DNA from 2 places in the Alteromonas sp. MTD1 genome. Region 2 is predicted to be linked to the other one. Evidence: predicted binding sites of a transcription regulator. Region 2 holds the regulator's gene; the other holds the start of a gene.

The links. The regulator LexA, encoded in region 2, represses DNA repair genes until DNA is damaged. The targets are predictions, from matches to a motif close to TACTGTATNNNNATACAGTA.
Region 1: the regulator LexA is predicted to act here: its motif matches at 2,591-2,610, upstream of recN (DNA repair protein RecN).

Annotation. Positions count from the first base shown of each region.
Region 1 is NZ_BTGG01000004.1:286,475-290,694, reverse strand. Features, by position in the region: gene ACGHAV_RS07425 (iron-containing alcohol dehydrogenase) at 1-468, opposite strand, end outside; gene nadK (NAD(+) kinase) at 664-1,539, shown strand; gene dps (DNA starvation/stationary phase protection protein Dps) at 1,802-2,311, shown strand; gene recN (DNA repair protein RecN) at 2,649-4,220, shown strand, end outside.
Region 2 is NZ_BTGG01000002.1:286,220-290,439, reverse strand. Features, by position in the region: gene ACGHAV_RS03960 (diguanylate cyclase) at 1-1,586, shown strand, start outside; gene lexA (transcriptional repressor LexA) at 1,680-2,303, shown strand; gene coxB (cytochrome c oxidase subunit II) at 2,887-4,050, shown strand; gene ctaD (cytochrome c oxidase subunit I) at 4,060-4,220, shown strand, end outside.

The DNA of each region.
Region 1 (4,220 bases), on a different contig from region 2:
TGTTTTTTCATCGGTGATAATAGTGAAACGAGTAACTTCTGACCCAGTACCGGCTGTAGTCGGTATTGCAATAATAGGTAATCCAGCTGCATCAGTAACGGTTGGAAATTTATAGTCACGCATTTGACCACCGTATTTCCCAAGTATGGAAATCGCTTTAGCGCTATCAATTGGGCTGCCCCCACCAAGCGCAACAATGCAGTCGTACTCATTTTCCCGCACCATAGATACGCCAAACTCAATTGAAGACACTGTAGGCTCGGGAACCGTGTCGGCAAAAACATCAGCCACTATTCCAATGTCCGCAAGCTGTGCTGTTATTTTTTCAGCGTAACCAAGCTCAACCATCATTTTATCTGTGACAATAAGCGGCTTGCTACAATGAAGGCTTGCAAGTATGTCAGACACTTTTTCACTTGCGCCCTTTCCGATTTCCATCATTCTTGGCAGCAAAATATGATGTGACATAAACAACTCCTTAAATTTAATGCCTGACAGCAAAGCTGATGTTTCTTGTAACAGTATCGTCTATTTACTCGCCAATGAAATAAATAAAGAAAATAAGACGTCATTAATACGCGTAATTGCACGCTAAACGCTTTTATTTTGCAAAAAACCTGTGCTACTGTCCAAATATTGGAAATGAAAGGATAGTTGCGTTCCATGCCCTATCAAACCGTTGCTTTAATTGGAAAACCTCAACACGCCGCCACCCACGACAGTCTAAATATTCTTGCAGAATATCTACTGGCCAAAGGGTGTTCATTATTGGTAGAAGAATGTATTGCAGAAGAACTCGAAACAGACAACTTTCGAAGCTGCAACCTAGTGACCATAGGCAAAGAAGCCGATTTAGCGGTTGTTGTAGGTGGCGATGGAAGTATGTTGGGAGCAGCACGCGTGCTTGCGCGCTTCGATATTCACGTTGTTGGTGTTAACCGCGGCAATCTGGGCTTTCTAACCGATATTCATCCCGACGAGATTGTTCAACAATTAGACTTAATATTCACCGGTGACTGCGTAGTAGAAAAGCGTTTCTTACTAGAAGTGGAAGTGTATCGACACGAGAAACTTAAAAGTAATAATTCCGCAATGAACGAAGTGGTTCTGCATCATGGCAAAGTAGCACACATGATGGAGTTTGAAATTTACATCGACGATCAGTTTGTTTTCAGTCAGCGTAGCGACGGTCTTATTGTTGCTACGCCAACAGGCTCTACCGCTTATTCTCTTTCTGCTGGCGGGCCAATTATAATGCCCAAATTAGATGCATTAACACTGGTACCTATGTTTCCGCACACCCTTAGCAGCCGCCCAATTGTGGTTGATGCCGATAGCCAGGTATCGATGAAGGTGTCTAAAGTAAACAGCGATTCACTGCAGGTGAGCTGCGACAGCCATATTGTCCTTCCAGTGCTTCCTGGCGACGAAATAAGAATAAACAAAAGCGCCGACAAGCTGCACCTTGTTCACCCTAAGGGCTACAGTTACTTTAACGTGTTACGTAAAAAGCTGGGCTGGGGCAGTAAATTATATTAATTCAAGTTGAAATGCGCTTCGTTTGTGGTTTAACGTACTAAAGACGGTAGCGCTCTGCACTTCTTACATGCCCCTGTACCTTTTACTCACCTTTAGCGCATTGAAAAATAAAGACTTTTTAACCTACCGCGTTTTTTCCATGCGTTTCATGAGCTTATAAAAAGCTGTATTGTCGGCACACGCGTTGCAACATCTTCTACATCGAGTTTAGTCGTGTTTACAACGGCTTAAACACTTTTACACTAGATAATCAGGAGATGTCATGAGTAATACCAATATCAAATTTACAGCACCAGGTATGGATAACGATGCGGCTGCGAAAACCATTGAGGTATTGGAGAAGCGTTTAACTGCATTGCTGGACTTACAACTAACATTGAAACACATTCACTGGAATGTAGTGGGTCCAAATTTCATCGGTGTACACGAAATGTTAGACCCACAAGTTGATGCGGTGCGTGATATGACAGACACTATTGCCGAACGCATTGCAACATTAGGTGGCGTGCCAAAAGGTACACCGAAAGCAATTGTAGAGGGCCGAAGCTGGGATGACTACAGCATTGGTAAAGGCTTGGTAATGGACCATTTGAAAGCGCTGGATGCAGTATACGATGGCGTAAACGGCGATCATCGTGCTGCCATTGAAACCATTGGCGAACTAGACGCTGTATCTGAGGACATGATTACAGGACAGCTAGCTGATTTAGAGCAATTTCAATGGTTTGTACGTGCACACATCGAATCGAGCGACGGTGAACTACAGCAATAAATGCTTAAAGGTTTTTGAATTGTTGAAAAGGAGAGGATTGCCCTCTCCTTTTTTATGATTTTTCCATTTAAGAAAATACGTAATCCTATTTACCTCACGAAACAAAAATGCTGTACAGTGTTCAACAGTACTGTTTAACGCGTTAATGCTTAAAACGAAAAAGATTTAATCAGCAGACTTTAAGCCCTAAAAAATTTAAACTATTAATATCAGCAACTTACTTCTATAACATCACTTGTAAGCCTTTTTAATTTCAATCTTCACTTTACACACAAAAAATACTGTATATATTTACACATACTGTATATATCATCATGTTTATTTTGAGGGTGTAGTTATGTTGGCGCATTTATCAATTTCTAACTTTGCCGTAGTAAAGCAGCTGTCTGTTCAGCTAGAAGATGGTTTAACGGCTATTACCGGTGAAACTGGTGCGGGTAAATCAATTGCAATAGACGCTTTAAGCCTGTGCCTTGGAGAGCGCGCCGACGCCAATGCCGTAAGAAAAGGTGCAGCAAAAGCTGAAATCATTGCGCATTTTTCGCTTTCAGGTAATTCGGCTGCTAAAACATACCTCGATGAACATGAACTTACATCAGATGAAGACGAAAATAGCTGTTTTGTTCGACGCGTTGTGTCAAAAGAAGGCCGTTCTAAAGCCTTTATTAATGGTGTTCCCGCCTCGCTGCAGCAGCTAAAAGGGCTTGGCCAATATTTGCTGGCTATCCATGGCCAAAATACACATTTGCAGTTATTGAAAGAAGACCATCAACGCTCGCTTCTTGATACCTACGCAAAACACACCAGTCAAATAGATACCGTTGAACACGCATATTCAAACTGGAAAGAAAAGCAGCGTATGCTGCAATCGTTAAAAGAACAAGCACAACAACGAGAAGACAGACTTCAGCTATTAACTTATCAAGTACAAGAGCTTGACGAATTTGCTATTGAAGAGGGTGAGTTTGAAGAGCTTGAAGTAGAACACAAGCGCCTAAGTAATGGGCAAAGCTTACTTGAACAAGCTCAAACCAGCGTTTACAACCTGTATGAAAACGACGAGGGGAATGCGCTAGCAGTCATTCAAAATAGTATTGAGCGATTAGGTGAACTAGAAGCCCACGACGCAAGCCTTACGCCAATTATAAGCCTTCTAAACGAAGCCTCTATACAAGTTGAAGAAGCAGCGAGCGAGCTTCGTAGCTACTGCGATCAGTTAGAAATTGACCCACTTCGGCTGCAGCAAGTAGAGGCGCGCTATGCCAAAGCCATGGAACTTGCCAGAAAGCATGCGGTAATGCCAGAAGCCTTGTTCCAACATCACCAAATGCTAGCAAGCGAATTTAGTGCGCTAGGAGAACAAGAAACGTTACTGGGCACTCTTGAGTTAGAAGTAGACAACATGCATGCACAATATCTTGCTGCAACGAAAGCGTTGTCTGAAAGTCGTTCATGTGCAGCAGTCAATTTAGCAAAAGACATTGAAGCGCAGATACAACAAATGAATATGCCACATGCAAAAGTGGCCATAGACGTGTTGTACGACGAATTTAAAAAGCCCTCAAGCACAGGTTTAGACAATATAGAGTTTAATGTATCTACCAACCCTGGCCAGGATGCAGATAAACTTGAAAAAGTGGTGTCAGGCGGTGAGCTTTCAAGAATTGGTTTGGCAATTCAAGTTATTGCCAGTGACAATCATACGACGCCTACAATGATTTTTGATGAAGTAGATACTGGTATTAGTGGTCCTACAGCATCGATTGTAGGCGCACTACTTCGCAGACTTGGCAGTCAAGCGCAGGTTATGTGCGTAACCCATTTACCTCAAGTTGCAGCGCAAGCGCATAATCAGCTTTTCGTGACGAAGCTTACTGATGGTGAAAGTACAGAAACACAAATGTTAGCG
Region 2 (4,220 bases):
TTATTTCACCTACTCGCACCATCTGGGTAAGCATGATCTCAACAGCAAGTTTTCGTGAAGATGGAACGCTGCTGTCGGTACAGGCATTTTTGTTTGATACCAGCGATCAGAAGTTTGTTGAAGATAAATTGAATAAAACCAACTCACGCATGCGCTTGCTTCTTGAAGCATCTGAGTTGGGTACGTGGGACTGGAACTTACAGGCAGATGTCAACCAAGTGAACAAACGGTGGTGCGATATTGTTGGTTTAGAATACGAGTACTACGATACAAGCTCTCGTTTTTTTAAGCAGCTTATTCATCCTGCCGATTTTATTAATGTAGAAAGAAAATTAAATGAGCATTTGAGCGGTGAAGCAAAAGTATTTAACACCACGTTTAGAATGCAGCATACCAGTGGGAAGTGGGTGTGGGTTGAAACTTACGGCAAGATTGTTGAAGTAGACGAAGGCGGCAACCCTGTGCGTGTTGCGGGTATTCACCGTGATATAACTCAGCGAATGGAGAATGACCTTCACGAGAGAAAGAAAACCCAGTTACTGCAGTTTATAAATAAAACCCGTGCCTCTTATTTGCAAAGTAACGACCTTACTACCGCATGCCAGTCAGTCTTATCAGAGCTAATTGACATATCAGACAGCCAAATTGCCTTTATTGGCCAGATGCGAGACGTGGAAACGCAGCCCAAACTCTTTATACATGCAATTTCTGAAATTGTATGGGACAGTAAAAGCTTCACCCAATATGCTGAATATAAAAAGCGTAATTTATATTTTTCGTCGTTTGACAACTTATTTGGGCAAGCCATTACGTCGGGCGAGGTGGTTATTAGTAATACCGCTGGAGCACATCCTGCTTCTAAAGGAACGCCACAAGGTCACCCCAGAATTAGTCGGTTCCTTGGTTTACCCATAAAAGTGAAAGACAGAGTAGTGGGTGTTATTGGACTTGCGAATAAATTCTCACCATACACCAACGAAGATGCGGAGTTTTTCCAGCCTTTATTAGATGCGCTTGCAGGGTTGTTCTACGCCGTAGACCTAGAGCAAGCTCGGGCCGAAGCAGAGGACAAACTACGTAAGTTAGCCATGACAGACCCGCTTACGGGGCTATTCAACCGGCGCGCGTTCATTGAGCAATGTGAGGACATGGCGAAAGATCATTGCAGTATTTTTGTTGTACTTATCGATATCGACCACTTTAAAAATGTAAACGATACCTATGGCCACGACGCTGGAGACTGTGCGCTTAAGCAAACCGCTGATATTATCAGCGATGCAATTAACGATGGAGACATCGTTGCACGTCTCGGCGGAGAGGAGTTTGCCATGGTAATTCGTGGTGAATGTGAACGTGAAGCGAAGAAGCGGTTAGACTCACTGCGGAAGCGTATAGCCGCTAAAAAAATGTTGTATAAGAAAGACACGCTGCAACTAACGGTAAGCATAGGCGTAACCTTTGTTGATGACGGTTTTAATATGGATTTTAGTGCGCTGCTGTCTTTAGCTGACCAAGCCTTGTATGACGCTAAAGCTAATGGGCGAGACAGAATTGAGTGGGCACCATTCACCAAAAAAGCCGTTTAAGAAAACGGCTTTTTTGGTGAGCGTTACTAAGTTCTTGTTATTTCGTATTAGGTGTATATAATTACAGGAACTGTATGAACAGACAGGTCTTTTATGCGCCCATTAACAGCTCGACAAACCGAAGTTTTAGAACTTATCAAAACCACTATGCAAGAAACGGGAATGCCTCCAACACGTGCGGAAATTGCCCGTCAGCTTGGTTTTCGTTCTGCTAATGCTGCTGAAGAGCATTTGAAAGCACTTGCTAGAAAAGGTGTTATTGACATTTTGCCGGGCACCTCTAGAGGTATCAAACTCAATATTCCGCTTGAAGATTCTGTAGAAGAAGATGGTTTGCCGCTAATTGGCCGAGTGGCCGCTGGTGAGCCTATTCTTGCGCAAGAACACGTGGAGTCTCATTACAAGGTAGATCCTGCTCTCTTCCAACCTCAAGCTGACTTTTTGCTTCGTGTTAACGGCATGAGTATGAAGGATATTGGTATTTTAGATGGTGACTTACTCGCAGTGCATCGCACTACAGACGTTCACAATGGCCAAGTCGTGGTAGCTCGTGTTGATGAAGACGTAACGGTTAAACGCCTTGAAAAGCGTGGTAGAGAAGTACTGCTGCATGCCGAAAACGAAGAGTTTTCTCCAATTAAAGTGGACTTAGCCTCACAGCCTTTTGCTATCGAAGGTATTGCTGTAGGTGTAATTAGAAATGCAGACTGGATGTAGAGTTTTATCCAACTAAACCCAAAGCGGCCTATTAGCCGCTTTTTTTATACCTAAACTTTTGTTAATGATTGCACTATGGTGAAGCAAGGTTGTTTTTTGACCAAACGGATCAACTGAGTGAAAAAATTTAATACGCCCTCTTTTCTACCGCGACATTGAAAAAAAAATTTCACTTTTTAGCGTTATTATAATAAGTCTCGCCGTTTTAATTTCCTATCCGTAACGTTTTAAATCATTGTATTTGATTACTTTTCTTTAGAATTGAAAATTATCTTATGTTCAAAATGGTTGTTTGAATCAAGGTTCTTTATTTTCAGCATTTGTGTTTCTTTCTGCTATTAGACGGTATAGCTAATTGAAACCAATGTTTAAATTTTAAACACTTCATTAAAAATTTAATAGAAAAGACTAGACGGCGGTGAATAATCGCGCAATTATTAGTCAGGGATTAACAAAATAATAACAATGACTCTAAATTTGTTTTACAAGTTGCAGTTGTGGGTCAACCGTTCGCAAACCATCTGGTAGGGACAGCGCGCAAGAACATTTGGCGTTAATGGTTCTACCATTACGGAGGTGCTGAGTGAAACAACTAACGAACGTCATCGCAAAAGGGGTTGCGGCATTACCCTTTTTGTTATTTTCTCATTTTCTTTCTGCGCAACAGGCTGCTGAAGAAGTCTCTTCATTGAACCTACGGCGCGGAGCAACTGACATTAGCGGGCAAGTGTACGATTTGCATATGCTGATGTTCTTCATTTGCGTTGGTATAGCTGTGGTGGTATTTGGCGTGATGTTCGCGTCTATGTATCTTCATAGAAAATCCCGCGGCGCTAAGCCAGCTAATTTCCATGAAAACGTAAAAGTGGAAATTGCATGGACGGTTGTGCCTTTCCTTATCCTTATTTTTATGGCTGTGCCAGCGGCAAACACACTGATTGCCATGGAAGACGTGTCTGAAGCTGACATGACGGTTTTGGTAACTGGTTCGCAATGGAAATGGCATTACAAGTACATGGACAGTGACGTTGAATACTATTCTTTACTGGCCACCCAGCGCGAGCAGATAGAAAACAAGTTTGAAAAGACAGATAACTACTTGCTTGAAGTCGACCGCCCCTTAGTTATTCCTACCGGTAAAAAAGTACGGTTTCTTATCACGTCTGACGACGTTATCCATTCGTGGTGGGTACCAGATTTCGCAGTGAAAAAAGACGCTAACCCAGGTTTTATTAACGAGGCATGGGCCAAGGTGAATGAGCCAGGTATTTACCGAGGTCAGTGCGCTGAACTTTGCGGTAAAGATCACGGCTATATGCCCGTTGTTGTTATCGCCAAAGAGCCCGCCGCTTTCGAAGCTTGGATGGGGGAACAAGAAGACATTGTTCGCCAAGCAAAAGAGGAAGAGCAGCGCCTACTGTCGATGAACATGTCGATGGATGAGTTAATGAAGGAAGGCGAACGCGTGTACAACACAACATGTGCAGCGTGCCATATGCCAAACGGCGAAGGGCTACCAGGTGTATTTCCAGCGCTTAAAGGCAGCAAAATGGCCCTTGAAGATCAAAAAGGTCATATTGAAATTGTGCTTCATGGAAAGTCAGGCACCGCAATGCAGGCCTTTAACAAAATGCTAAGCCTTAAAGAGATTGCAGCGGTTGTGACTTATGAGCGCAATGCGTGGGGTAACAACACGGGTGACATGGTGCAGGCGAAAGATGTCAACGACGTGGCAATGGGTAACTAGGAGCGAGTTATGAGTAAAGCAACTGACGTTATTTCGCCAGATTCATCTGTGCATCACGACGAACATGATCATCATGATCATATTCCAAAAGGTATTACCCGATGGTTATTTACCACAAACCATAAAGACATAGGCACGCTGTACTTATGGTTCGCCTTTATTATGTTCTT